Nodosilinea sp. FACHB-141: one gene and its partner. Each later gene encodes a partner of the first gene's protein in a complex. Links are inferred from orthologs where the notes say so. Each region holds a gene or a part of one and is shown in the gene's direction. Other genes may lie near its edges. The genes, in order: dnaB and dnaG.

The links.
Region 2: the proteins of dnaB (region 1) and dnaG are in contact, whole or in part, in a crystal structure (PDB 2R6A), measured with the Geobacillus stearothermophilus proteins. The link is inferred for Nodosilinea sp. FACHB-141 from one-to-one orthologs. Residues at the interface, in WP_033016901.1 of Geobacillus stearothermophilus: Ser13, Glu15, Ala16, Gln18, Glu91, Leu92, Asp94, Ala95, Val96, Pro97, Thr98, Ala99, Ala100, Asn101, Tyr104, Tyr105, Ile108; in WP_049624496.1 of Geobacillus stearothermophilus: Lys456, Leu457, Leu458, Pro459, Ala460, Asn463, Ala464, Leu467, Leu535, Leu536, Ile537, Ala538, Gln544, Glu545, Asp548, Tyr549, His552.

The regions. Positions count from the first base shown.
Region 1 is NZ_JACJPP010000021.1:302,352-317,048, forward strand. Bases 3,972-6,838 are described here. They hold dnaB (replicative DNA helicase), read left to right. Parts: upstream 3,972-4,663; coding sequence 4,664-6,013; downstream 6,014-6,838. Other genes in these bases: pstS (phosphate ABC transporter substrate-binding protein PstS), read left to right, coding at 3,972-4,405; H6F59_RS22275 (dienelactone hydrolase family protein), read left to right, coding at 6,179-6,838. Also shown: H6F59_RS22250 (MATE family efflux transporter), read left to right, coding at 1-987; H6F59_RS22255 (hypothetical protein), read right to left, coding at 1,030-1,440; H6F59_RS22260 (cell wall metabolism sensor histidine kinase WalK), read left to right, coding at 1,875-3,188; more of pstS, read left to right, coding at 3,293-3,971; more of H6F59_RS22275, read left to right, coding at 6,839-6,847; H6F59_RS27155 (CheR family methyltransferase), read right to left, coding at 7,488-9,338; H6F59_RS22290 (chemotaxis protein CheB), read right to left, coding at 9,342-9,953; H6F59_RS22295 (chemotaxis protein CheB), read right to left, coding at 10,424-11,626; wrbA (NAD(P)H:quinone oxidoreductase), read left to right, coding at 11,924-12,538; H6F59_RS22305 (ATP-binding protein), read right to left, coding at 12,542-13,900; H6F59_RS22310 (DUF561 domain-containing protein), read right to left, coding at 14,132-14,697. UniProt on the Escherichia coli protein: The main replicative DNA helicase, it participates in initiation and elongation during chromosome replication. Travels ahead of the DNA replisome, separating dsDNA into templates for DNA synthesis.
Region 2 is NZ_JACJPP010000013.1:331,143-345,862, reverse strand. The notes cover bases 7,806-10,695. They hold dnaG (DNA primase), read left to right. Parts: upstream 7,806-8,223; coding sequence 8,224-10,167; downstream 10,168-10,695. Other genes in these bases: H6F59_RS15295 (FAD-dependent oxidoreductase), read left to right, coding at 10,581-10,695; rplI (50S ribosomal protein L9), read left to right, coding at 7,806-7,965. In the rest of the region: H6F59_RS15345 (DUF3592 domain-containing protein), read right to left, coding at 1-537; H6F59_RS27665 (DUF2283 domain-containing protein), read left to right, coding at 814-960; H6F59_RS15335 (4-hydroxy-3-methylbut-2-enyl diphosphate reductase), read left to right, coding at 1,243-2,451; H6F59_RS15330 (ATP-dependent RecD-like DNA helicase), read left to right, coding at 2,705-4,009; H6F59_RS15325 (DUF192 domain-containing protein), read right to left, coding at 4,101-4,688; response regulator transcription factor NblR, read right to left, coding at 4,816-5,511; carboxyl-terminal processing protease CtpC, read left to right, coding at 5,833-7,131; H6F59_RS15310 (lipopolysaccharide assembly protein LapA domain-containing protein), read right to left, coding at 7,173-7,415; more of rplI, read left to right, coding at 7,507-7,805; more of H6F59_RS15295, read left to right, coding at 10,696-11,810; H6F59_RS15290 (hypothetical protein), read right to left, coding at 11,931-12,755; H6F59_RS15285 (hypothetical protein), read right to left, coding at 13,148-13,294; H6F59_RS15280 (GntR family transcriptional regulator), read right to left, coding at 13,424-14,410; H6F59_RS15275 (dienelactone hydrolase family protein), read left to right, coding at 14,670-14,720. UniProt on the Escherichia coli protein: RNA polymerase that catalyzes the synthesis of short RNA molecules used as primers for DNA polymerase during DNA replication.

The DNA.
Region 1 (14,697 bases):
GCCGCCCTCACCACCCCCTACTTTCAGGGGATTTTGTGGGGCGCATTTCCGGCCCTGGCCTTTGCCATGCTGAGGGGCTACGCGGCGGCCCTAGCTGAGGCCCAGGTAGTGATTGTGATTGTGCTGGTGGGCACAGTCTTCAACATTGTGGGCAACTATGCCCTGGGGTTTGGCAAATGGGGCTTCCCGGCCCTGGGGCTGGGGGGGCTGGGGCTATCTAGCGGGCTGAGCTACTGGCTGATGTTTGGGCTATTTTTGCTCTACACCCTCAAACACCCCAATTTGAAGGAATACCGCTTTTGGCGCGGCTGGCACCGATTGCAGCCCCGGTTGGTCGGTCGGCTGCTGGGCATGGGGGGCGAGATCGCCGTTACCATCGCCCTAGAATTTAGCCTGTTTGCCGTGGTCACGTTTTTGATGGGTATCCTTGGCCCTGAGGTGCTGGCCGCCCACCAAACCGTATACCAAACGATTTACCTGATTTTTATGGTGCCCTTGGGTATGTCCTACGCGGCGACGGCGCGGGTGGGACTGGCTTTTGGTCAGCAGGATATGGGCGCGGCGCGACGGGCAGGGTATATGGCGATGGCGATCGCCGCTGCCTTTATGCTCCTGGCCACCCTTGGGCTGCTGCTGTTTCGCCAGTCCATCATTGGCCTGTATCTAGATCTGCGCGACTCGACCAATGATCCGGTGGTCGCCCTGGCTCTGCCGATGCTTTTTGTGGCGGCACTGGCCCAACTTACCGACGGCGTTCAGCGAGTCGCTTCAGGGGCGCTCTACGGGCTGCAAGATACCCGCATGCCCATGGTGCTCAGCGGGCTAGCCTTCTGGGGCGTAGGGCTGACTACGGGCTATCTCCTAGGCTTTTGGCTTGGCCTCGACGGGGTTGGGCTGTGGATTGGCCAATCTATTGGGGTAGCCACCGCCGGAATAATTTTTGTGATCCGGTTCCATCGCTTGACCCGCCCCGGTCGGGCAGTCTGACAGCAGCGCACAAGCTCCAGGGCCATGGTGAGCCAGGGTAGTTTATGGACGCACGGTTTCGTAGCGAATGAGGCGACGAATGGTGTCTGTAGAAACATTCAGCCGCTGCGCCATTTCGGCCTCAATGGCCGCTGGTGATCGCATCGGTAGGTAAAAGTCGAGGGTGCGAGGCACCGGCTTCACCACAATCACCTCAACCCGAGTTGCCCGGCGATCGCCCCCAGCAGCCGGAGCCTGACCCTCGTTGTCAATGACCGCGCGAATGCTGAGAATGCCTTCGTCCTGCGCCGCCGTATTGGTCGCTAAAACCAGAGGTGCGATCGCCCGGCCCGCCACCCCCAGGTAGTGATGAGTCCAGCCGTAGCCAGCCAGCCAAAATGCGGCCCCCAACAGCCCCAGGGGTAGCCAAAACTCAAGGCCAGAGTGAGTAAGGAGACGTTTGAGCGCAGGCATAGGCGATGGGGAAAGTTGGGAAGTGGGTAATGTAGGGGATGATTCTCAAGCTTAACGTCACCAGCATCACATCCACCCATCCACCCACCCACTCATCCACCCATCCACCCGCCCACCCATCCACCCCTCTCCTCTTCACACTTCCCTTGGGTAAACTAATTAATGGTAAACAGCAGGTTAAGCTAGCAAAGCGAGAGTTGTAGCCTTGAGAACACTTGCTGCGTCATCCCAATCGGATGCAACCCACAGCCAGCTAGAACAAGCCCTGTAGGCCCTGGGCACCGAGCCCTGACAATGCCCTCGCTAAGCTCGTGCAACATCTGGCTCGCACCCATCGATGGCAGAGGCGATCGCTTCAGCATTCGCGAACTCTGTGCCTAAGCCCGTCTGATCCCATCCACTCACCTCCCATCCCCTCGTCTCCCCATCTCCCCATGTTTACCCGCAGCCGCAAACACCTCACCCAGTGGCTCATGCTGACCATGGGCAGCGTTTTTGTGGTGTTTGGCGGGTTGCTCTACGTCATTGAAGTGGAGCGGGAGCTAAACAAACTCGACCAGCAGCTCTACCGCGAAGCGGAGCTGATGATTAGCAGCGGCGGCGCTGACTCGTCGCCCAATCCGACCTACCCCGTGCAGTTTCAGATCAAAACGGTGCCGCTGCTGGGGGGCAGCACCCTCAGCGTTAGCTCAGATCTGGTCTACGCCCGCTGGTACGACACCAACAACCACCTGCTGATGTTTTTTGGGCCGCTGTCGGGCGATCAGCGCGACATTCAGCCTGGTTACAGAACTCTGACCTATGAGGGCCAACGCCTGCGCCAGATGACGGTGCCCATTGAGTCGGAGGGGCAAACCCTGGGGCACCTAGAACTGGCCACTACCCTGGTACCGGTGGAAACTGCCCTCAACCAAGTTCGACTGGTTTTAAGCCTGGGGCTGCCGGTGGGGGTGGGCCTGATTGGGCTGCTGAGCTGGTGGTTTGCGGGCCAGGTGATGCGGCCCATTCAGTTGTCGTACCAGCGATTAGAACAATTCAGTGCCGATGCTAGCCACGAGCTGAGGACGCCAATGGCCGCCATTCTCAGTCAGGCCGAGCTGGGGCTGATGACAGCTTCGCCCCAAGAGCAGGTGGCGCGGCTTCAGCACATTGCCGGGCTGGCCCAGTCGATGGGTCAGCTGATTAACAGTTTGCTGGTGCTGGTGACAGCCGATCGCTGGTCGGGCACCCAGCAGTGCAACCTCACCCTCTTGGTAAAAGAACTCGCCCGCGAGTATCAGCCTCAAGTCAAGGCTAAGGGGCTTTGGTGGCGGCTAGAGCTGCCCCAGGCCCCCCTCTGGGTGAATGGAGACGCCAATTTGCTCCGACAGGCGATTGCCAACCTGCTCAGCAATGCCTGCCGCTACACCGCTACCGGCGGAGAGGTCGCCCTCTCCCTCAGCCACCGCGTCGACCGAATTATTATTACTGTGCAGGACAGCGGCATCGGCATTCCGGCGGCCGATTTGCCCCGCGTGTTTGACCGCTTTTACCGGGTTGACAAGGCGCGATCGCGCGATACTGGCGGCTTCGGGCTGGGGCTGGCGATCGCCCAGCAAATTGTTCAGGCGCACCAGGGCAAACTTACTGTAGTCAGCACCGAAAACCAGGGGTCAACCTTCACCATTACCCTGCCGTTACTTCTGCCTGCCAATGCCCAGGGGCAACCTGCTCCCCCGCAGACCTCGGGTTACAAGGCAAAGTGCTAGACCAAACACGTCATTGATTTCTCGTCGGCCAGATTACTACGGAAGATGCTTGAAACCCCTCACTCTACCGTTGACCGTCAAAAACTGTCCGGAGTGCTGTTCCGATGATTGTTGAGCGCAAAGTATGGCTAGCAGCGGCTTTGCCCGTGGTTTTGGCGGTAGCGGCCTGCGGTGGCGGCTCTTCTCCCACCGCCGAGACCGACTCCGATGCTTCCCCAGTGTCCGCTGGCAATGGCAGCGGCACCACCATTGCGATCAGTGGCGCTGGGGCGACCTTCCCCGCGCCGATTTTTCAGCGCTGGTTTGACGCCTATACCCGGCAAGTTGACTTCGATGTGCAGGTGAGCTACCAGTCGGTGGGCAGTGGCGCTGGCCTAGAGCAGTACATCGCCGGCACCGTAGACTTTGGCGCGTCTGAGGCCCCAATTACCGATTCCGAAGATCTCACCCAGGCTTTCGTCGACGCCTTTGGTTACGCCCCCATTCAGGTGCCGATCACTGGCGGTTTATTATCGTTCTCCTATAATCTTCCTGGGATTGACGATCTGGAGCTGCGCCTTTCCCGCGATGTCTACTGCGGCATCGTCACGGGCGAAATTACCCAGTGGAGCGACCCTGCGATCGCAGCGATCAACCCCGATCTAGAGATGCCTGACCTGCCCATCACCTGGGCTCACCGCTCCGACAGTTCGGGCACCACCTTTGTCTTTGTCAACCACATTGACACCGTCTGCGACGGCTGGTCAGGCGGCGTTGGCACCTCCGTTGACTGGCCCGTGGGCATTGGCGGCCAGGGCAATGAGGGGGTAGCCGCTACGATTCAGCAAACCGAAGGCGCGATTGGCTATCTGTCCTACGCCTATGCTGCCCTCATGGACATCGATTCAGCGTTGGTAGAAAACAACGCCGGCAACTACGTCGAGCCCTCCCCTGAAACCGCAGGCAATGCCCTTCTCGATGAAGAAATACCAGACGACTTTGCCCTGCTTGTCCCCGACCCAACTGGCGAAAACTCCTACCCCATCGTCGGTCTAACCTGGGTGATGATCTACAAGAACTACGAAGACGCAGCCAAGTGGAACGCCATGCGCGACGTGTTTGAGTGGTCCCTCGGCTCCGAAGGCCGCGCCATTGCTGAGGAATTGCTCTATGTGCCTCTGCCTGAGCCGCTGGTGGAGCGGATTCAAGAGGTGTTTGATACCGTTAACGCGGGCTAATTTAAACCTCATTGCTCTGGGGTACCTAGTCAAGGCAGGGCGCTCTCGCTAACGTTTGCTGCGGCCTTTTGGCCGCGTGAAACCAGCCCTCGGGAAACTTGGTTAAAGGCTATAGGCCCCATTGCGCTGTGGGCAATTTTGAAGAGTTGTTTCGCCATAAGCGCGCTGGAAGCCTAAGCGCGTTCCTGAATTTGGCTAGGCCACACCAGGGAAGACGGGTTTAAAGCACAATTAAATCTATTCCCCTCCTCCAAGGTCATGGTTCAGAATCTCAAATTTGATGCGGTCAGCGATCGCCTGCCACCCCAAAACATTGAAGCCGAAGAGGCCATTTTGGGCGGTATTTTGCTCGACCCTGAAGCCATTAACCGGGTGATGGAGATTCTCACCCCTGACGCCTTTTACATCGGTGCCCACCGCGATATTTACAAAGGGGCGCTGGCCCTCCACGCCAAGGGGCAGCCCGCCGATCTAATGACCATCGCCGTCTGGCTAAAGGACAACGGCAAGCTCGAACAGGTGGGTGGTCAAACCCGCTTGGCTCAACTGGTCGATCGCACCATTAGCGCCGCCAACATCGACCAGTACGCCACTCTGGTGATGGATAAATACACCCGCCGCCTGCTGATTCAAACCGGCGGCGAGATCTCTCAGCTGGGCTACGACACGACCTTGCCCATTGAGAATGTGATGGATCAGTCGGAGCAACGGCTGTTTGGCATTACCCAGTCGCGACCCCAGGGAGGCTTGACCTCAACCTCCGATATTTTGATTGAGACGTTTTCGGAGATTGAGCAGCGATCGCTCGGCGTCGTGCTGCCCGGCATCCCCTGCGGCTTCTACGACTTAGATGCCATGACCCAGGGTTTTCAGCGCTCAGACCTGATTATCGCCGCTGCTCGTCCGTCAATGGGCAAGACCAGCTTTGTGCTCAATATAGCTCGCAACATTGCTGCTTTACAGAAGCTTCCTGTAGCTATTTATAGCTTGGAAATGTCGAAGGTGCAGTTGGTCTATCGCCTGCTCTCCAGCGAAGTGGAGATGGAAAGCAGCCGCCTGCGCACCGGACGCATTGCCCAGAACGAGTGGGAAAAACTGGGCCACGCCATCAGCATTCTCTCCCAGATGCCAATTTTCATCGACGACACTCCCAGCATTTCGGTGACCGAGATTCGCTCTCGCTGCCGCCGCCTCCAGGCCGAGCAGGGTGGAGCCCTAGGGCTGATTTTGATCGACTATCTGCAACTGATGGAGGGCGGCGGCGACAACCGGGTGCAGGAACTGTCGAAGATGACGCGATCGCTCAAGGGTCTCGCCCGCGAACTCAACGTGCCGATCATCGCCCTCTCCCAGCTCAGCCGGGGTGTCGAATCGCGCACCAACAAGCGCCCGATGATGAGTGATCTACGTGAATCTGGAGCGATCGAGCAGGACGCTGACTTGATCATGATGCTCTACCGCGAAGAGTACTACGACCCCGACACCCCCGATCGCGGCATTGCTGAAATCATCATCACTAAACACCGCAACGGCCCTACCGGCACCGTCAAACTGCTGTTCGAGCCGCAGTTTACCCGCTTCCGCAACCTGGCTACTCCGGGGATGTAGCGATCGCCGTTAGGCTCAACCGAAACCGCTGGAGAGCACTGGTCGTAACCCCTAGAGGGCTGCAACTCAACCTCCAGCGCTTAGATTTTGCTCCTTTGAGAGGTAATCTAGCGTTAACGCAGCCTCTCCTTTGGAGAAGCGCGACTCAACCTCAGGAGACCTCCCATGGGCGACATGATTAGCTTTAAGCGACCCGATGGCCAATCGTGCCAGGGCTACTACGTCGAGCCAGCCAGCGGCAGCACTGCCCCTGGCATTGTCGTGATTCAAGAGTGGTGGGGCCTCAACAACCAGATCAAGGGCGTGGCCGATCAGCTGGTTCAGCAGGGCTACCGAGTGCTGGTGCCCGACCTCTACAAGGGCGAAGTCACCGTCGAAACTGCCGAGGCCGAGCACCTGATGGGCGAGCTCGACTTTGGCGATGCTGCCACCCAAAACATTCGCGGCGCGGTGCAGCACCTCAAGGCCACCAGCCCCAAGGTGGCGGTGATGGGCTACTGCATGGGCGGGGCGCTGACGGTACTGGCCGCCGTGTACGCTCCCGAGACTGACGTGGCCATCAGCTGGTACGGGGTGCCTCCGGCAGAAGCTGCCGATGTCAGCACGATCGCAATTCCGTTCCAAGGGCACTTTGCCCAGCAAGACGAGTTCTTTTCGCCAGACGCGGTGAAGGCGTTTGAAGCGCGGCTCCAGGAGGGCGGCGTGAACTACGAATCCTACTGGTACGACGCTCACCACGCCTTTGGTAACGAAAACAACGACATCCACGACCCCGAAGCTACCCAGCTAGCTTGGGAGCGATCGCTCACCTTCCTCGCCACTCACTTGGCCTAGACCCTAGCCATAATGGCTAGCGCAAACCGGCAAGGTTTAGAGCTTGCCGTAGGGCTGAGTGGTGCGAATTGACAGCTCACCATTGTCTGCCGCTGAAAGAAACTCCATAACCACCGCTACGGGGTCGCCTTCCAAGTGGGGGGTGTAGCTGCGGCGCACTAGCTCTGGAGGGTAGGGGTTGACCCGAGGCACGTGGAACCAGTCGGGTGCCTTGACCACAATCTCACCGTCCATTCTGACTACCAGACCAAAGTTGGAGCCAATCAACATCTCAGGCCGAATTCGCTGAGCCGCGCCTAGGGCATCGGTAAGGGCGGCGGCTAGGAGCGGCTGTTGAATGTTTTCCACTGGGTCATCGGGCAGCTGAAAGTCATCGGGCAGCTGCTCCCAGGTAATGGTAGGGCCAGTGCGGGGCTGAGCTTGAACCATAGTCGCTCCTCAAGCAAAACCGTTTGCGGCTGTTGTCTGTCTCTATCCTAATCCGTCACTTCTCTGCCGCTGGATGCAGGCTGATGCAGGCATACGAAATCAATTGGTAAACCCCGATTCCTGATCAGGAACTCCGTAGGTTTGCATGCTATGCCCCTACAAACCGAGGGTATTTATTCGGGATTTCGCATCAGACCGGCTATTCCATAAGCTATTCCATAATCAGGATTACGCCCTGCACCTGCTTTTTGGCGTTTACCAAGGGGGTGCAGGTGATGTGGCAGCTCAGGCTGCGGCCCTTGCGGTTGACGGCCTCGATGGTCAGCTCGACGGAGCCGACGCCGGCTGAGGCTAGGCAGTCGCGAATGGGCTGGCGCAGCTGCTCTACCGGCAGACCCATATCTAGGTTGAGGAAATATTGGCCGACAACTTCTTCGGGGCGCAGGCCCCAGAGGTCTTCGGCTTTGTTGTTCCAAATTTGCACTTGCAGGTCGCGGTTGACTACTGCCACGCCGCCTTTGAGACTGGCGAACACGCATTCTAGAAACGTGTTGCTTTGATTGAGGTCGCCGCTGCTGCGCTGGAGTTCTTCGTTGAGGGTTTGGAGTTCTTCGTTGGCCGATTGCAGTTCTTCGTTCATGGTTTCCAACTCTTCGTTGGTGGACTGCAATTCTTCGTTGGTGGTTTCTAGTTCTTCATTGGTGGACTGCAATTCTTCGTTGGTGGTTTCTAGTTCTTCGTTGGTGGATTGCAATTCTTCGTAGGCCATCTCTAGCTCTTGGTTGGCGTGCTCTAGCTCGGCCTGCAACCGTTTGAACTGGGTGATATCGACAAAGCTAATGCTGGCTCCGAGAATGGCGCTGTCGCTGCCAAACAGCGGGGTGATCTGCACCTCGAAGAAAACGGAATCACCCCGAGGATTTTGCCAGGCGACATCGGGCAGGTTGATGGTGCGGCGGCGTTCGTAGATTTCTTCCAGGCAAGAGCGCAGCTCTACGGGGCGGTAGGAAAGTTCTAAATCTTGCAGGGGGCGACCGATATCCTGCTGGGAGAGACCAAAGAGCACCTTGACGCGCTGGTTGGCCAAAACCAACACGCCGTTGTGCTTGAGCACAATGCGGGCCACCGGGCTGACATCAAAGGCAGTCTCTAGCAGGCGGAGCTGGTCGGTCAGGTCATCGGCAGTGGCTTCGTGACCGGTTTGAGCCATAATCAGCAGGCGATCGCGCCCGCTCAACTGAGGCACCTTGGTAAAGATGCGCCCCTTTAGCTGCACCGGGCTAAAGAGTTTGCTGTGGGTGAGCAGCATTTCGGCTTTGCCCAAGAACAGATAGCCGTTGTCATTGAGGGCAAAGTGAAACCGGGTCAAGATTCGGCTCTGGGTTTCAGCGTTGAAATACATCAACGTGTTGCGGCACAGCAGCAGGTCAATCTTGGAGATCGGGGCATCTTGAACCAGGTCGTGGCGACCAAAAATGACCGATCGCCGCAGCTCTTTGCTAAAGGTGTAAATTTCGTCTTTGTGGTCAAAAAATGTGCTGAGCTGGGTTTCTGATAGACCGTCTATTTTGTGGCTAGAGTAGATGGCCTGGCGCGCCGTTGCCAGAGCGTCTTCGTCGAGATCGGTGGCATAGATTTTGACTCTGGCCTGAAACTGCTCAAGGCCCAGCAGCTCTGCCAGCAGCATGGCAATGGAGTAGGTTTCTTCGCCGGAGGCGCAGCCAGCGCTCCAAATTCGGATGGGTTCGGTGCTTGCTTTGGAGCGAAAAATTGTCGGTAAGACGTCGGTGCGCAGGGCATCCCAGCTGGTGGAATCGCGAAAAAATGCGGTGACGTTGATCAGCAGTGTGTTGAACAACTGCTGAAATTCATCGGGATGCACCTCTAAATAGTCGATGTATTCGCTAAAACTGGTGACACCGACCGTCTGCATGCGGCGGGTGACCCGCCGCATGAGGCTGGGCTGTTTGTAGCCGGTAAAGTCAAACCCCCGGTTGCTGCGAACGTAGTCTAATAGAGTTCTAAAGGCAGCATCGTCAGAACTTTCTAGATTTGAGGCCACAGACTATATCCTTGCTTGCTGCACCAGGTTGATCAGGGTTTGGGGAATTGTCTCTAGGGGCAAAACCCAGTCTACCTGGCCGGTATCAATGGCCATCTGGGGCATGCTGGCCACATTGGCGGTGGCCGGATCTTGGACAATCACCCGACCGCCGTGCTGCTTGATGGCCTTGATGCCGGCAGCGCCATCCCGACCATAGCCGGTTAGAACGACGGCGATCGCCCGCTCCCCAAAGCGCTCTGCCACCGATACTAGGGTACAGTCGGCGGCGGGCCGAGAGTAGTTTACTTTGGCGGTGTGGGTCAGGCGCAGGGTGCGACCGGCCCCAATCAGCAGGTGGTGGTCTGGGGGGGCTGTATAAATCGTCCCAGCCTGCAACAACTCTCCGGTTTTGGCGTCTTTGACGGGCAGCGCCGTCATAGGCTTTAAGACTTGGGGCAGCAGGCTAGCCATGTTGGGGTCAAGGTGAATCACCAGGACAATGGCGGCGGCAAAATCGGCGGGCAGCTGGGGCAGCAGTTGCGCCAACGCTTTGATGCCCCCAGCGGAGGCCGCGATCGCCACGATGTCAAACCGCGCCGCTGAAGATAGCACTGAGGACGGCGAAGCGTTCATAGGGTTTTAGGCCAATAGCCCGGTGTCTGGTCTAGCATGACGGCGAAATGACGACCTAGGCCTAACCAGGGCAAACAATAGACTGTGGTGAGGCACGGCTCAACTTCGAAAGGGTTGGAGCGCGATCGCCAGCTCCGCCAAACAGCTAGAAAAGGGGTACAGACGCCCATCTCTGAATCAGTTTAGACTCGTTCTGCCGCCAGAGGCAGCGCTCTAATTTTAGTTAATTAAATGAAATAAACAGTCACGTTGATTTCGTCTCTCTTCTACCCAGAGATTGATGATTTCAGCGGCTGATTTAGAAAAAGTTCTGCTTCCCAAACGAAAGTAAAGATTCCCTTAATCTCTCTTAAAAGAAAGACTTTTACCCATCTTTTTGACAGGAGCAGGAAAAATCAGCTGGCAGCTAAAGCTACAGCAAATCGCTTTTCAAACGCCCGCATAGATCTTTAAAGACGTGCTTACCCCGTCTACAGACGCTCAGGAACGGTGTCTCCTTGAAGATGAATTTCTTTCTGATTGAGAATTAGCTGCCTGACGAGGCGAGCGTTTTCTTCGGCCTCCCGAGCCCGCTTCGAAAACTGTTCGGCTGATTGGGTTCGATTTTGCTGATAGGCGTAGGCCATCAGTCGGCGAGACAGGGCGGCTCGCTCTTCGATCGCCCGCACCGCCGTCCACAGGGCGCGCTCTAGGTTTTCACCGTGGAGCGACATCAAACTGTCGAGGGAGTAGGCGTGGCCGATATGGCAGCGAAATCGCAGCAGATTGTAGGCGTCTCGCACTTCCCACAGCACGCCACCACAGTCGGGGCAGGTGAATGGGGAGGCGGCGTTGGGTCGCTGGCCTTCTTCAGCGGCGGCTTTCTCTTCGGCAACAATTTTCTCTTCGGGTACGAGTGGATTACTGGTCATAGGAGATTCCTGAGTAATAGGAGATTCCTGAGTAATAGGAGATTCCTGAGTAATAGGAGATTCCTGAGTAATAGGAGATTCCTGAGTAATAGGAGATTCCTGAGTAATAGGAGATTCCTGAGTAATAGGAGATTCCTGAGTAATAGGAGATTCCTGAGTAATAGGAGATTCCTGAGTAATAGGAGATTCCTGCGTGGCGTCTGCCACTAAATCCACAATGTGACTAGCTAGAGCGGTAATTGGCAGCACTTGATCGACGGCGACATGGGCGATCGCATTTTCAGGCATGCTTCTAAACATGGCCTCATTAGGGTCTTGCACCAGGGCGACTCCGCCCTCGGCCTTAATCACCTGTAGACCATTGGTGCCGTCGTCTAACATGCCCGTGAGCACCACCCCCACAGCGTAGGGACCGTGGGCCTGGGCCGCCGAACGAAACAGCACGTCGATGGCGGGGCGATGGCCGTTTTCTCTGGGGCCTCGGCTCAGCTCTATGGTGCCGCGATGAACCAGCAGGTGATAGTCGGGCGGGGCCACATAGATGCGCCCTGGCTGAATGGTTTCGCCACTGTAGGGGTGGGCGGCGGGCAGGGTTCTGGCACGGCTGAGAATATCGGGCAAAAAGCTGACGCTACCGGCTGGGAAATGGACTGCCACAAAAACCGCGGCGTTGAGCTGAGGGGGTAGTTGTTCAACGAGCTGAGTCAACGCTTCAACTCCACCGGCTGAAGCACCAATGACAACGACACGACAATTGGTCATAATCTGCTCCTGCCAGCGGCGTCCACAAAACAACTAGTTCAACAGTTTCTCCAAATTCAAAGCTTAACTAAAGCGTCAAAGATCAACATCCCCCCAGGCTTATATATGGTTAGACCGCTAGCCTTTGAGGGCTAGGGCGGTGGCCGCCGTTTTGCTTAGGGTGGAGAGGGTTGGCGCGATCGCCCAAAATCACCCTCCAGAGAGATAAAAATTGTCAACCCATGCCCGCAGCATTAGCATTAACAGGAGCGAGCAACCTTGACCTGACGCGCTAAAACGCCGAAATTTGGAGAATTTATGAAAGTTTTGGTCGTCTACTATTCCATGTATGGCCACACCCTGAAGCTGGCCCAGGCGGTGGCCGAGGGCGCGGGGCAAGTGGCTGGGGTAGAGGTGGTGTTGCGCCGGGTGCAGGAGTTCGACGCCGTCAACCAAATCATTGACCAAAACGAGGCTGCCCGCGCGGTGCGGGAGCAGCAGCAGGAGATTCCGGTCTGCACCGTAGACGACCTCAAACAGGCTGACGGCGTGGTGTTTGGCTCGCCCACCCGCTACGGCAACATGACCGCCCAAATGAAGCAGCTGTTTGACTCAACCGCCAGCCTTTGGCTCAACGGCGACATGGAAGGCAAACCAGCGGGGGTCTTTACCGCCACCGCCTCTACCCACGGCGGCCAAGAGACCACCCTGCTCACCATGATGGTGCCCCTGCTGCACCTCGGCATGCTCGTCGTGGGGGTGCCCTACTCAACTGCCGGCATGATTCACACCGAGGCCCGAGGCGGCACCCCCTATGGGGCCAGCACCATCACCGGTGGCCAGGGCGAACTCCAGCCCCAGCCAGAAGATTTGGCGATCGCCCGCACCCTAGGACAGCGCGTAGCCGAAGTCACCACAAAAGTGCGCGGCTAGCGCTCAGCGGCAGATGGCGGGGGGCTCTTGGCTGGGGCTCACGCTCTGCGGTAGTTCAATGGTAAATTCACTGCCCCGGTCTAGCTCACTGTTGACGGTAATCGTGCCCTGCATGACCTGCACCAGCGCATAGACAATGGCCAGCCCCAGGCCGGTGCCTTTGGCAGCGCTGCGAGCGTCGTGCACCTGCCAAAACTCTTGAAAAATGTGGGGCTGATCGTCTCGGCTAATGCCGCAGCCCGTGTCTTTGACCTGGAGCAGCAGTCGGTCGGCGGGTAGGGGGTCTAGGCTCACCACAATCCGCCCGGCATCGGTAAACTTGATGGCGTTGGAGATCAGGTTGGTCAAAATTTGCCGCAGCCGGTTGCGATCGTTGACCACTACCACGGGGCGATCGGGCAGGTCTGCCTCTAGAGTCAGGGCCTTTTGGTCGGCCAATGTGCCCAGTTCGTCTATGGTGGTCACAATCAGGTCGGTCAGGTCAAAGCGTTCGAGCTTCAGCTCGACTTGGTCTGCCCGCAGCCGCGAAAAATTGAGCATGTCTTCAATCATGCCGAGCAGGTGCTGCCCGTTGTGAAAGATGCGCTGCACCATCCTGACCGTCTTAGAGTCGCGCTGGGGGTCAAACTGCGCCATCAACACCTGAGAAAACCCCAAAATGGCGTTCATCGGCGTTTTGAGCTCGTGGGAAACCGTGGCTAGCAGCTGCGCTCTCAGGCGATCGGCCTCTAACAGTTCTAAATTCTCAACTTGCAGCTGGCGCAGGGTGGCTTCGGCTTTTTTGCGATCGCTAATATCTCGCATTTGCCATCGCAGCCCAACCCCATTGCCTTCGATATCTTTGACGATCTCAACCGTTGTCGAGACGGTGATGGTGGCGGCTTTCCGCCTCTGTATCGTCAGCTCCCAGCCCTCAATGCGATGCGATGTCACAATTTGGTTGAGCAGCGTGCGAAAGGACACCCGTTCAGCTGGGGGCACATGGGAGACTAGGGGTTTGCCAATCAGGTAGGGCTGCTCCAGGTTCAACAGCGCAACGGCAGCATGATTTGCCTCCTGCACCACCCCGTTCATATCGGTTACGAGGTAGCCATCGGGGGCAAAGTTAAACAGATCTTGGTAGCGCTGGCGCTCGGCCTCAGCAATGTAGTTAGCGGCAGCGAGCTGTTCGTTTTGGGCCAACAGCTCTTCTTCGGCAATGTGGAGTTCTTCTACCGCTAGGCCCAGTTCTTCTAATAGAGCTGTGGTCAATTGCTGAGATTCGTCTGAGGGAAGTTGTCGGGTCTCTTCATAGAGCGCCGTCACCCGAGTCTGAACGTTCTCAATATAGCGAGTCAATACCTCGTCCCTTGCCACACTCACAAAGCCCTCTCCCAGCTATTCGCTCAGTCTGTCGCCATTGCCCTATCACCGCATCCACCCCACGAAATATCAGCTGAGGGCTCGAGGGGCAGAGCGCAGACGCACCTTAAGTTTTAGTTCGAAACAAGAGGGCTGGTCTAGGCTATTGACAGTCTCTAGCAATAGCATTACATATTTTCACTGAGGTCAAGGTTATTGCCTTGACCTCAGTTGACAGATTAGCGCCGGCGTCTACTGCACCGCTGCCGAGACTCGCACCCGTTGCAGGCTCTCGGCCAGCTGGCGCACTACGGCGACCATAGCCAGAGAGTTGTCGAGCCGGTTGACGGCAGAACCCACGCCAACGCCAGCCGCTCCAGCGGCGATCGCCATCGGAGCCGTCACATCTGACAAGCCCGACGCGCAGAGCACTGGCACCGACACAGCCCGAGCGATCGCGTGGGCGGCAGCCAGCGTCGGCGCCGCCTTCTCAATCAACCCCAGGGTGCCGGGGTGAGTCGGCTGGCTAGAGGTGCCCCCCTCAGTCTGAATAATGTCGGCCCCAGCGGCCACCAGAGCTTCGGCCAGGCTCACCTGCTCATCCAACGCCAAAATGTGGGGCACCGTGACCGACAGCGTGATCTGGGGCAGCAGGGCGCGGGTGCGGCGGGTCAGTTCGAGCACCTCGGGCGCTTCAAACCGCCGACCCTGGGCGTAGAAAGCATCAAAGTTACCAATTTCGATCAGGTCGGCCCCAGCGGCCACGGGGGCAAGAAACGCCTCGGCCTCGACGGCAGAAACACAGATGGGCAGAGTCG
Region 2 (14,720 bases), on another replicon or contig:
CGGATTCTGCCATTGCGTCATGATCCGGAAAGGGTGATTTCCATTGACCGATACCGTAGTATCAACGTCTATGCTCTTAAATTTGGCCTCAATGGGAGTTCCCTGCTGCCTCAAATATTTTTCTTCACGTTCTTTTATCATGGGCACAACGAGGAGGCCAGTGCCAACTGTAGAAAATATGCTGCCTAGTGCACCTAAAATAGTTGGCAAACCCCACAATGAAAAGAACTCATTAATTTCAGCTTTCTGTGGATTATTTGGCAGATAAAAAATCTCTACTGCTTGCCCCTTTGAGTAACTTGGCGGGTTAGAGCCTGACGGCGAGGTGAATTCAATTTCTTCGCCTTCTTGGCTAACAAAAACCACAACCGGCTGGTAAGTTACTGAATCGTCTGATTGAGACCGTATCAGCTCTATCACCGTCCCTTCTGTTTTGATGGCATCTTTGAGGAAGGTGTTGGTATTTGTGTATGTGAAGAATGTGGCCGCCAACATGCCAATTCCGGTTAAAAGAAAAGGGTATCCTATTGCTTTCATTGTTTCGGCTCACTGCGGGTGATTTAGTGCTTTGGCTGGCAACCTGTGCTGGTTTTGGGAAGGCTGCTGTACTAAGTAGTAAGTGAATTTAGCATTCCCAAAGGGTGTCATTTATCACTAACGAGAGTGCTCCCTTTTCGGCCAAAAGGTAACAGTTGCCGCGATCGCTCCTCCTACAGAGGCGATCGCCCTATAGCCTTATAGACGTTGGAGAGATTGCTGAGACGATCGCAATACTCGTGTTTACCGTCGGCAACTTAGGGGAGAAGAAACTCACTGCACCTGACCTACTCCCCCGATGCCGACACTCTATATATTCACCTGGTCGATCGCCCCATTGCCGAATCAGAAAGGCTGAACGAGAACATAATTATTGACCTAGACAACGAGGGCCGCCCGGTGGGCATTACAGTCAGACCGTAAGCACCCCTGACGTGAGCCTGCCAAGGGAACTACTCCCAATATCGGCAGCGAACTGGCCAACGTTATGGGTAAAGATTAAAATTCACTGGGGCGATCGCACCCCAAGCCTCCACCCATGACCCTCTATCCCAAACAATAATGCTGCTAACTTGAAGGGTTTATGCGGCGATGCACCTGGTGTGCATCCGGCGATGCACTTGGTTTGCATCCGGCAATACCCCTAGTTTGCATCTCCACACAACCCGCTATCCTAGAGAATGTGCTGCACCCGGTGAAGACTCAATGGATACCAAGGCCTTTAAGCGCTCTCTCAACCACTCCGATAAGTACTTTCGCCAGGGGTTTGGCCACGGGGAAGAAGTCGCCGGGCAAATGCAGACCGAGTACAACAGCGGGCTAATTCAGGAAATTCGCGATCGCCAGTACACCCTCACTCGCGGCAACGTCACCATCAAGCTGGCCCAGTCCTTTGGCTTTTGTTGGGGAGTCGAGCGGGCAGTGGCCATGGCCTACGAAACCCGTCAGCACTTCCCCACCGAGCGCATCTGGATCACCAACGAAATCATCCACAACCCCAGCGTCAACCAGCGCCTCAAAGACATGGCGGTAGAGTTCATTGAAGTAGTAGATGGCGAGAAAGACTTCTCTATTGTGGGCCAAGGCGACGTGGTGATTCTCCCTGCCTTTGGGGCCAGCGTGCAGGAAATGCAGTTGCTCAACGACAAGGGCTGCACCATCGTTGACACCACCTGCCCCTGGGTCTCTAAGGTGTGGAACACGGTCGAAAAGCATAAGAAAAGAGACCACACCTCGATCATCCACGGCAAGTACAACCACGAAGAAACTGTGGCTACCAGCTCCTTTGCGGGCAAGTACCTGGTGGTGCTGAATCTAGATCAGGCCAACTACGTGGCCGACTACATTCTCAACGGTGGCGACAAAGCCGAGTTTATGGCCAAGTTTGGCAATGCCTGCTCCCCTGGGTTTGACCCCGATGCCGACCTCGATCGCATCGGCGTTGCTAACCAAACCACCATGCTCAAAGGCGAAACCGAGCAAATCGGCAAACTCTTCGAGCACACTATATTGAAGAAATTTGGCCCCCAGGCCCTCAACGACCACTTCCTCAGCTTCAACACCATCTGCGATGCGACCCAAGAGCGCCAAGATGCCATGTTTGAGCTGGTAGATGAAAAGCTGGATCTGATGGTGGTGATCGGCGGTTACAACTCGTCAAACACCACCCACCTGCAAGAGATTGCAATCGATCGCAGCATTCCCTCGTACCACATAGACAGCGCCAGCCGCATTGGCCCCGGCAACCGCATCGAGCACAAGCCGCTCCACGGTGACCTAACGGTGACGGAAAATTGGCTGCCCGATGGCCCCATTACTGTGGGTGTCACCTCTGGCGCTTCGACCCCCGATCGCTCGGTTGAAGAAACCATTGCGCATATCTTTGCTATCAAGGCTGACATGGCGGTGGTTTAGGAAAACTTAGTAGATTACAACGTCCCTGCAGCCCTCTCCCCCAGCCCCTCTCCCAGGGAGGAGAGGGGAGCCAGAGCCGAATTTTGAGACAACGCCTACGACTTAGTAATGCAGGTCGCCCAGGGCCAAATCGATAAACCTGCGTTGGCCAGCGTTGTAGCGGCTGTTATCCAAAGCTTGCCCTAGGATGAAGTCTCCCCTGTCTGAGACCGTGAATCAGGCTAACCTGGGATAGAACATCTGTTCCCTGCCCATGGCTATATCCCCATCCAAATCTGCTAAAGCTGACCTGGCGCTCACCGCCGAGCAAGAGGCCGCTCTGGATGCTCTGGACGCCTTTGTGCAGGGCACCGAAAAGCTGTATTTGCTAACTGGCTACGCAGGCACGGGCAAAACAACGCTGCTTCAGGTGTTTGTGAACGGGCTGCGCGATCGCGGCGACGAGCGCCCCATTGTGCTCAGCGCCTTTAGCAACAAAGCCACCAAAGTGCTGGCGGCGATGGCGGCCCAGTGGCGGCTCGATATTGACGCTATGACCTGCTGCAAGCTGCTGGGCTTGCGCCCGGTAATCGACGAAGAGAACGGCAAGCAGGTGTTTGCGATCGATCGCCAGCAGGCCAGCCAGATCGATCGCTACCGCCTAGTGATCATCGACGAATGCTCGATGATCAACCAGGAGCTATGGGATCTGTTGGTGAATGCCGTGTCGAACCTGTACCGGGGCACTCAGATTTTATTCGTGGGCGATTCGGCTCAGCTGCCGCCGGTCAACGAGCCTGAGTCGGCCTGCTTTCGCCAGATCATTCACAAGTCACAGCTTACCGAGGTGGTGCGCTATGGCGGCGCGATCGGCGTGATCGCTGAAGACATTCGCCGCAACTTGGAGCGCGATGCCCTGCCCCACTTCGCCAACGACACCAACGCCGACAACACCGAAGGCTGCTTTGTGCTGCCTCGCCAAGCCTGGCACGACCTGCTGATTCGCGCCTTTACCAGCCCCGCCTACCAGAAAAATCCCGACCAAGTGCGCGCCCTGGCCTACACTAACCGTCGGGTGGCCCAGCTCAACCACACCATTCGCGCCGCCATCTACGGCCCCAACGCTAAGCGATTTGTGCCCGGCGATCGCCTAATCGCCGTTAATCCCTGTTTAGAAAAAGAGGCGGTCGTGCTGCCCACCTCCGCCGAGTGCGAGGTGCTCAACATTGCCCGAGGTCGCGAGGGCGAGTGGCCCCTGTGGATGCTCGAAGTCGAGACCGAAACCGGCGACTACAAGACCCTGCAGGTATTGCACGAGTCGGGCCAGGCCGAGTTCAAAACCAGGCTCGACTTTCTCGCCAAAGAAAAGCGCTGGATGGAATTTTGGGATTTGCAGCAGCGCTTCCACGCCGTTGACTACGCCTATAGCCTCACCATTCACAAAAGCCAGGGCTCAACCTTTCAGGATGTGTTTGTGGATGTGCCATCAATGACCGCTAACCGCAATGCGATCGAGCGCAACCAGCTCTGCTATGTCGCCTTCACTCGCGCTGCCAAACGGCTGTTTTTGTATCAATAATCTTCCTGCCGTAGAGATGCTTCAGCAGTGCGTTATGGCCAAGCACAGGTGATGTGTGGTCACCCAATCCGGCCTGCGGCCTAACAGCACCCTACTCCCCCACTTCTTTGATCACAACCTCATCCCCTGCTGCCAGGCCCAGCTCAGCGGCGCGCCCGGCCCGCAGCTCAATCACGTGATCCACTAGCTGATTGCCGGGGCCATAGGTGGGGCAAGGATCAGCGGTGCAGGGAGGTGCCTCCGCCAGACCTACGATCTGCCCCTGGTAGACAAACACCATGTCCAGCGCCACTGGCACATTCTTCATCCAAAAACTCACTGGGCGAGGCCGACCCATGGGAAACAGCATGCCGCGATCGCTGGGCAGCGCATCGCGATACATCAGCCCCAGGGCCTGCTGCTGTGGTGTGGTCGCCACTTCTAGAAAGATCTCTTCACCGCCCAGGGTCGTAACCGCTGTGACGGCAAGCTGTTGGCCGCGAGGATCAGCCATAGGGGTTTCGGCGGCAGTCGGCGTTGATGGGGTGTTGTCGGTCGTAGACGGTGGCTCAGCTGTGGAGGGGGTTGGCCCGCACCCGGCCCCCAACACCAACGCGCTAAGCACCAGGCTCAAGGCCATGCCCTGCCGCAGCCATAGATAAAGCCGTTGGGAAGCCAAACCAGCAAAACGATAGGACATGGAAAAAACCAGGAAATGCAACTGTGGGCACCCAACCAGGGCGCTAACATTCTAGTCGTTCACCCGGTGAATATTGGCCCCCACCCATCCACCCATCTACCTGTCCACCCATCCACTCACCAACCGACTAACTCTCCCGCAGCACATACCCCACACCCCGCACAGTCTGAATCAGGCGCTTGTCGTCTTCGCCGTCAATTTTAAGCCTCAGGTAGCGTACATAGACCTCAATCACGTTCGACTCACCCACAAAATCGTAGCCCCAAACATTCTCAAGAATTTGCTCGCGGGGCAGCACCTCGCGCGGGTGTTCCATCATATATCTGAGCAGCTCAAATTCTTTCATTGTTAGCTCAATGACGCGATCGCCCCGCAGCGCCTGGCGATTGTCTAAATCCAGCGTCAGATCGCCAAAGCGCAGGTGCTCGACCTCCCCTGGGGCTGACTGCAAATAGAGCTGCACAATTTTTAAGAAGGCGTCGGCGCGGTAGGGTTTGAGAAAGTAGTCGTCAGCGCCGCATTCGAGGCAGGCCACCCGGTCTTCGAGGCTGTCTTTAGCCATCAGCAGCACAATCGGCGACTTGATGCCCTGGCTGCGCAGGGTTTGGCACAGCGCCAGCCCCGACTCGCCCCCCAGCAGGCGATCGACCACAACTAGCGCCGGGTGGCTTTCAGTCGCTAGGGCAAGGCCTGCCTTAGCACTGCTGGCCACTACGGGATGATAGCCGGACTCTTGGAGGTCAAACTCCATCTGGCGGATTTGGCCCTCGTTGGTGCCCACCAGCAAAATGTGGGTGCCCTGATCGGCGACAGATGTGCCCATAGGATTTAAACGTCTCAACGCCTGGGGCTTGGATCAGCGATTCATCGAGTTAGCGTTTCACAGACAACGCCTGCAAAGGATCGCGATCGATTATAGCGCGGCACTCTGGGCGGCACGGTAGTTAGAGAAACGACCGCTGCTGCCGCTAGAGCGATCGCTGCTAGAAAACAGTATTGAACCCCTTTTTTCCTCAGTTGCCCCCTCTAAGTGCCCATTGTTACCGTTAGTAACGGGGGCAAAAACCCTCACCAAATCTTCCCCTTGCTTCTCAATTGTGTGTGTTAGATTGGGCGTAATTTGCTGCTAGAACCTATATCACACATGACATTTGCAAAGCGCGGACTGATCCTAGGTGCCACGGCCGTTGCTGTGGCGGCGGTAACTGTAACCGGCGCTGGGATTCACCTGTCCCAAAGCAAAGCTTTCTTTGAAGAAAGCCCAAAGGAACTAATTGATCAAGTTTGGCAGCTGATTGACCGCAATTTCGTCGATGCCACCTTTAACCAGGTCGATTGGGATGCGGTGCGGACAGACTACCTAGGGCGGAACTACGCCGACCAGGAAGAGGCCTATGGCGCCATCCGCGAGATGCTAGAAAAGCTGGAGGATCCCTACACCCGCTTCATGGATCCTGAAGAGTTTCGCAGCATGCAGATTGACACCTCCGGCGAACTCACCGGGGTCGGTATTCAAATCTCTCAGGATGAAGAAAGCAAAGAAATAGTCGTCGTGGCTCCCATCGAAGACACCCCGGCTTTCGATGCAGGCATTCGCCCCCAAGATGTGATTTTGGCCATTGATGGCGAATCCACTGAGGGCATGGAGCTCAACGATGCAGTGAGCAAAATTCGTGGCACCGTTGGCTCTGAGGTTACCCTCACCCTGCGCCGGGGCGAAGAACAACTGGAATTCTCCATGGTGCGTGCGCGCATCGAAATTCACCCAGTGCGCTACAACGTGCAGGCCGGCCCTGAGGGACAGGTAGGCTACATTCGCCTCAACCAGTTCAGCGCTAATGCCGCCGAAGAAATGGGTGCTGCCATCGAAGATCTCGAAGGCCAGGGGGTGACCGGCTACGTGCTCGACCTGCGCTCGAACCCTGGTGGATTGCTGTATTCCAGCATTGACATTGCCCGTATGTGGATCGACAGCGGCATTATTGTGTCGACGGTGAATCGCCAGGGGGTGGTGGACGAAGAAACCGCCAACAGCCGCGCCTTGACCGATAAGCCCCTCGTAGTGCTGGTTGACGGTGGCTCGGCCAGCGCCAGCGAAATTTTGTCAGGGGCCCTGAGAGATAACGAGCGGGCCGTTTTAGTGGGCACTCGCACCTTCGGCAAGGGTCTGGTGCAGTCGGTGCGCAGCCTGGGCGATGGCTCTGGGGTGGCTATTACGGTGGCCAAATACCTTACCCCCGACGGCACCGATATTAATAAGTCTGGCATTGAGCCCGACATTTCGATCGAGCTAACTGAAGAGCAGCAGGAAGAACTTTCAACCAATCGCGAGGCTATTGGCACTGAGGCCGACCCTCAATATGCGGCGGCATTAGAAGCGTTAAGCACCGAAATTAAGGAAGCCCGCGCTGGCGACAGCGTCACGACGGCACCGGGCAATTAGCCAAACAACGGGTTGACAACTCAACTGAGCGAAGGTCTGGGCTACGGCTCAGACCTTTTTTGACGGCGAGGTGCTCGCAGGGGATTTCCTCCTAGCACCAGCAGCACCAGGGCGGCGGCCACCATACCGGCGGCGACACAAAAGGCTAGCAGCACCCCAAAGGGAATCGCGATCGATTGCAGGGTCAGCAATTGAATGGAGACAGGGGTGGCGTTTTGCACGGCGATGATGGCGATCGCGATCACCCAGACCGCGGGTACCAGGGCAAACACAAGTCTAATCATGGGCCAGGGTAGGTTGTGGGGCGACGGGGAAGGGTTGCCAAGAGACAACGCCTTTGGGTAGTATAGTCAACTGGGCTATACGAGAAAAATCATGGCAAAACGGGTACAGGTAGTTCTCACAGAAGATGTTCGCAAGCTGGGCTACAACGGCGACTTGGTAGATGTGGCCCCTGGCTATGCACGTAATTATCTTATCCCCAACGGGAAAGCGGTGCGCACTACCCCCGGCGTGCTAAAGCAGGTAGAGCGTCGGCGCGAGGCGCAAAAGCAGCGGCTGCTAGAGATCAAGCAGGAGGCCGAAGCCACCAAGACGGCGTTAACCACCATCGGCATGTTCACCATTCAAAAGCCTGTGGGTGAAAACGAAGCCATTTTTGGTACCGTCACCTCTGCCGATGTGGCCGACGTGATCAAGTCGCTAGCGGACAAAGAAGTCGATCGCCGCGATATTTCGCTCCCCGACATCAACAAGTTGGGCGAATACCAGGCTGAAGTGAAGCTACACCCCGAAGTGACTGCTGTTGTCAACCTGCGGGTTGTTGCCGAATAAACTGGGCTGATCTCCTGCTTGGGTAAACCACGGGACATACAGTATTGACATTAAAATTGCCGTTGGGGACGCTTAAACGCCTCCAGCGGCAATTTTTTGTCAGTAGGGTAGCTACCGGCTGGCCTAGTTTCTTGCCATAAATTAGGAGCACTACCAAGCAAAGGGTCGATGGCTGATTTCTGAGCACCATGGGCTACAATCAAGCCACGCCCCAACATGTAGTGGTCTTCCTCCCGGCCACCGCGCAGCCTCAACACTATGGATACCCCTCGCCTCCACCCCGACACTATCGAAGCGGTGCGCGATCGCGCCGATATTGTCGATGTGGTCTCCCAGCATGTGGTGCTGAAAAAGCAGGGTAAAGATTTTGTTGGCCTCTGTCCCTTCCACGAGGACAAGTCGCCCAGCTTTAGCGTCAGCCCCGGCAAGCAGTTTTACTACTGCTTTTCCTGCGGGGCCGGGGGCAACGCCTTTAAGTTTTTAATGGAGCTGAACAAGCGCTCCTTTGCTGACGTGGTGCTCGATCTAGCCCAGCGCTACCAGGTGCCGGTCACTACCCTAGAACCCGCAAAGCGCCAAGAGCTTCAGCGGCAGCTCACCCTACGGGAGCAGCTCTACGAAATTTTGGCCCTGACGGCTAAATTTTATGAGCACGCCCTTCAGCAGATCGACGGGGCAACGGCCCTGGCCTACCTCTACGAGCGGGGCCTCAACGACGCTACCATTCAACAGTTTCAGCTGGGGTTTGCCCCGGGGGGCTGGCAGACCCTCTATGGCTACCTGGTTGAGCAAAAGCACTACCCCGTCGAGCTAGTGGAAAAGGCGGGGCTGATTGTGCCCCGCCAAAAAGGGGATGGCTACTACGATCGCTTCCGCGATCGCCTGATGATTCCCATTCGCGATGGGCAGAGCCGAGTGATTGGCTTTGGCGGCCGCGCCCTGGGCGACGAAAAACCTAAATATCTCAACTCGCCCGACACCGAGCTGTTCGACAAGGGCAAGACTCTGTATGGGCTAGATTTGGCCCGGGCGGCGATCGCCAAAGACGACTGCGCCATCGTGGTCGAAGGCTATTTCGACGTCATTGCTCTCCACGCTGCCGGGTTAGAAAACTCTGTCGCTGCCTTGGGCACGGCCTTGAACGCCGCCCAGGTGCGCCAACTGCTGCGTTACACCGAATCCAAGCAGATTTTGCTCAACTTCGACGCCGATGCTGCTGGAGTCAAGGCAGCCCAGCGGGCGATCGGCGAGGTCGAAGACATGGCCTACCGGGGCGACGTGCAACTGCGGGTGCTCAACATTCCCGACGGCAAAGACCCAGACGAGTTTTTGCGGCACCACAGCGCCGCCGCCTACCGAGATTTGATTGAGGCCGCCCCCCTCTGGATTGACTGGCAGATCAATAACCTGATTGGTGGCAAAGATTTGCGCCAGGCCGACCAGTTTCAGCAGACCAGCCAGGCGGTGGTCAAACTGCTCAGTGATATCGCCAACGCCGATACCCGCACCCACTACGTGCGCTACTGTGCCGAAATCTTTAGCAACGGCGACAGCCGCCTAGTGCCTCTGCTGGCCGAAAACCTCGTTACCCAAGTACGCCGCCAGCGTCGGACGACCTCGTCGGAAGCGCCCACCCGATCTGCCCCTGCCACCACTCCCAGCGCTAGTTCTCTAGAACAGGCCGAGGCCGCCCTGTTGCGTATTTTTCTCCACGATGCTGCTCACCGCGACGAAATTCGTCAGGTGCTCGAAGACCGCGACCTGCAATTTAGCTACTCTCACCACCGGGCCCTGTGGCGGCAGATGCAGCGGCTACTCACCGAATCTGACGATCCCAGAGTTGATTTGGTCAACCTATTGCGTAACCAACTCGCTGATACTGGCCTGGCTACCACGCCCCTGCAAGCCCTACTGCACCTCAGCGAAAAGACCAAACGCGACGTGATCCGCGCCTCCCTAATCGTTCGCGCCGCCGCCGCCTGCATGGAAAAGAACCTTTGCGAAAAGCGCTACCGCCACTTCCTTGCCCTGTGGGAAAAGACTGACTGCACCACCGCCCCCGAGCAGTTCGCCGAGTACCAGCGCCAAATCTACGCCGAAAAACGCCGTATCGAAGCCCTAGAGAAAGATCGCCAGGTCAGCTTCGAAGATCTAGCGACCATGCCTTGGGTCGGCGAACAATACGATTCTCTTGATCGATAGCCCCAAGTTAACAGTTGGCATTGCCCACCCTACAATGTTTCAATCCAAGTGATGTGGAACAACGGGGTTTGTGTTTCCCCCAAGCTCACTGGCAGAACAGAGGTTTAAACCGATGATTGATCAATCCTTTCCGTGAGGTCAAGGACGACGGAACGTCCTTGTCGATGAGGGTCTGGGGCCAGCGAAATGGCCCCGGTGGCAGATTTGGCTTGGATCCCAGTTGTGCGCTGCCACCGTCTGCGCGATCGCTGATAATCAACTCTATGACTACACTCCTAGAATGGTGCACTGCTTTGCGAGTGCACCCTACGATTTTCCTTATGGGTAGCTGATTAAGCACAGGAAGAGGGGCACGAAGCCCCGCAACCGAACGCTATTCTGAACAAAAGCTCACCCAAAATTCTCACCAAACCATGCCTAGAGTTGCGATCGTTGGCGCTGGCCCTACCGGAGCCACCCTGGCTTTAATGCTGGCCCAACGCGGCATCCCCGTTACCCTAATCGAAGCCGCCCGAGACTTTCAGCGCCAGTTTCGCGGCGAGGGGCTAATGCCCAGCGGTCTCGGTGCCCTCACCCAAATGGGGCTAGACTCACTGCTGAAGACAGTTCCCCATCGCCCCCTCAGCGCCTGGGAATTTTGGCTCAACGATCGCCGCCTGTTCCGTGCCGACGAGCCCTTGGGGTCATCCCGCCCCTGCACCCTAGTTTCCCAACCGCCGCTGCTAGAAGCTTTAGTGCAAGCCGCTCAGCGCGAGTCCAACTTTGAGTGGATAGCCGGAACCGCCGTGAAGGATCTGCTCTGGCAGACCGTTGGCGAAGCCTCCCAAAGCGAAAATCGTGTCACTGGCATCCAGCTTGCCGATGGCCGCACCATCGTTGCTGACCTGGTGATTGGAGCCGATGGTCGCGCCTCCGCAATTCGCCAAAGAGCTGGGCTAACTTTAGAAACCCAACCCAAAAGTATTGACGTGCTCTGGTTTAAGCTACCAGCGCCACCGGGCTATGCCGCCGACAATCGCTTTTGCACCGTGGTTAAAAAGGGACGAGTCTTTAGCCTTTTCCACGGAGCGGAGGAGGGCAAAATGCACCTCGCCTGGGCGATCGCCCCCGATGAACCCACCGAGCAAAAAGACTGGGCCAAGACCTTCGCTGCCCTGGTACCACCAGAGTTCGTGGAACACTTCCAATCGGCGGGAGAAAGTATCTCATCCCCCATGCGGCTCTCAGTTCTGGTCGGTCGCTGTTCACGCTGGCACTGCCCCGGCCTGCTGCTGCTGGGCGATGCCGCCCACCCCATGTCGCCCGTGCGCGCCCAAGGTATTAACCTGGCTTTGCGGGATGCGATCGCAGCCGCCAACCACCTGATCCCGGTGCTCAAAACTACCGACGCAGCAGCCCCAGACCTTACCGCTCTCGATCGCGCTTTGGCCTCCATTCAGGCCGAACGCGAGCCTGAGATCATTCAGGCCCAAAAGCTCCAAGCTCACGAAGCCGGTAGGGGAGAACTACTGCGCCGCTTTGGAATTCTACGCCAGGGGCTTAGCACCTTCTCCCCTATCCTTGGCCTCTTGGTTAAACAAGTTTGGACCCAGCAACAGCGGCCGCTGCGCGAGGGGATGACGACAGTACGGCTGCAATCTTAGGTAGGACCTATCGCCCCACCTAGGATTGGAGTGGGAGTCGCTGCGATCGCACCAGCGGCTTGCAAAAGCCCGCTGCTATTTACCAAAGAACAGGTGAACAGCAGCGTCACAATGGCAATGCTATTCGGGAATAGCTGAAGGGTAGATTTGGGTCGCAATCAGAACTGGCTTTTCGCTGTAATCTGCCTCTAGCTGCTGCAACACTTCAGCATCCCAGGTCAGATCATAGTCGCGCTCCAGTTCACTGACGACGAAGGGGCGCAGCACACCAGTAACCGCAACCTGTTCATTGTCAGTGATGGTAGGCGGTACTGCCTCAGATGCCGAACCTGCCTTAGGTTGGGCATAGACAACCAGTAGGCTGTCTGCCCCTAACAGCTGGTCTTCCTGAAGGGTGAATGTGTCTTCACTTTGGATCTCTTCCACGTCACCGGTTACGGCTAAGGTCTCGCCATAATATTGCTCAGGATTTTCCGAGATTTCACCGGGCTCTGGTGCCAGCGCAATTGACTGAGCAATGATGACCGGCTGATCCTCGTACTCTTCGTAGAGGTTTTGGTCAAGGGTTAGATCAAACTCTTGATTGACCTCTGAAATTAAGAAGTTACGAACTTCACCGGTTACCTGTACCTCAACATCGCCCTCTGGCAGTAGCAGGGGTTCGCCCGAAGCATTGATGACTAGAATAGGCTCGCTGCCAAAGAACTGTTCATCGTTGACGGTGAAAGAGTTGTCGCCTACTTTCTCAACCGGTGCGCTCCGAATGGTGACGATTTGGCCGATGTAGCCTTCGGTATTTTCAGCAACTTCCTCAGTTTGCACATTCGTCGAACCATCGGAAGTTTCTTGCTCAGGTGCGGTTTCGGCACAGGCAGCCATCAGTCCGGCAATTAGGCCGAGAGTGAGCGTGCTTTGAAAAAATTTCTGCTTAGTTGACCGAGCCATAATCTTATACTCCAAACTCAACACAACTGTTGCTGAAAAGCTGATTTTTAAAGTGCTTTACTAGTGATTCCAGCCTTGCTGTTCAAGAACAAGGTTTTTTGTAGTGCACTGAATATCCAACTGCTACTTGTTTGTCGCTAATGTCGTTAATCAATTTTCTACTCAACACTTGTTATATGTGTTTGTGTGGTTGTGAGTCATCTGTCTAAATGCTAGTAACTACGTCTGTCTACAGATAGAAAAAGAAATAGCCTAATTGAATGTTTGAATTATTAATTTCTGTAAATATTTTTGTGTTTGTTTAAAAAGGGAAATTTAGCGAGTGGTTTTGGCGGGCGATCGAAGCCGCTGCAAAGCCATTAGGGCTATGCGGTACTGCTTTTCTGTGGTTTCTAGGTCTTATTGGTGATTAAGGTTTTCTGGCACAGTGGCCAGAAGACCTCAAAGTGCTGTTGCGGAATGTAGCACTGCTTTAAGAGGCGGATAAACGAGGCAATGGCGGCGATCGCCCTCAGCACCCACAGCGATATGCTCAGCACGGATGGCTTGGCAGTAAGTATTACCGCCAGGCTAAAAAAGGCTCAGCGAAGTCGCCATTGCAGGCGGGTGCACCACACCAGCACTTTCAAGTTTCAGGTTGGGGATGGCCCGGACTCTGCAGCGATCGCTTAATCGAGCCCCAGCTCGCGCTTGAGCAAGTTGATCGACTTTTCGCCGATGTAGTTGTCACAGACGATTAGCTTGGGCGGGCGAATCAAGTCTTCGCGGGCTTCGGCGATCGCCTCTTTGACCGTGGGCAAACTTGCCTCGTCAAACACCACAATGGTCTGGGCACTGTGGATCACGGCATTGAGCTTGTAGGGGTCATCGGTTTGGGCCGACATCAGCAAAATTTCGTCGCCTCGCAGGCTGTAGCTAATCACCTCTGCCGCCCGCAAAATGCCGGTGCTGACGCTGACCATGCCCAGGCAGGTGCCCTTGGGCAAATCCTTCAGCAGGCCCAGCTCTTTTTTATAGTCGTAGATATCGACGGGGATGACCCGCACCGACTTGGGAGCCGCGATCGCCTCGGCTTCGCTAATGAAGTAGCGGCTGGTCACCACCGTGCCTGAGCGGGTTTGGGCCAAAATCGTGTCGAGTTCTTCGAGGGGCACCAGCTGCACTGGAATGTGCAGCGCGCTCTCTAGCTCGCGCACCATCAGCTGCCCGGCCCCAATGTCTTGACCAGGAGCGGTGACCAGCACCCGCGCGCTACAGCGCAGCCGCCAGTCGATCTCCGCCAAGAACAATTCTCGCGCCTGGTTGAGTGAGCAGCCCTGGCGCAGCAGCTCGTCTAGCCCGGTCTCAACCACATCGCGCGCCTGGGGAAACTCAGCCCACAGCACGGTCTGGGGACGAGCGCTGTCGGTGCTGTTTTGCTCGCGCACGTAGATGCCAGAGCCGGGCATGGCTTCCACCACGCCGGCGTCTTCGAGCTGGCGGTAGACCTTGCTGATGGTGTTGCGGTGCAGGCCCGTCTGCATGGCTAGCTGCCGGGTGCTGGGCAGCCGATAGCCAGGTGGATACTGCCGGGATGCGATCGCAAACCAAATCTGGTCGTAGAGCTGGGTCGACGCCGGAATCTCGCTATCGGGCTGAATGTGAAACTGCACCACCAAACCACCTCCAGGCTTTTGCCAGACAAACCATCATGCCCATTTTGAGATCAAACCAGTAGGTCAGACCAACATGAGGGCCACTGAGAACTAAATACACCGCCCGTACTGACAATTTAGGACGATTCTTAAAAAGTGGCTGGGTTTTGTTAGCTGGCCCCCGCCTGCCGCAATGTTTTTTGACAATTGTAGACCTCCCCACCAACGCTCAGGCCAGCGTTAAAGTAAGAGTAATCAGTATAGACAACGACAACTCGCCATGCCGTCCCTAGTGCGTACCGAGACAATCGCTATCCCCAGCGGCGACACC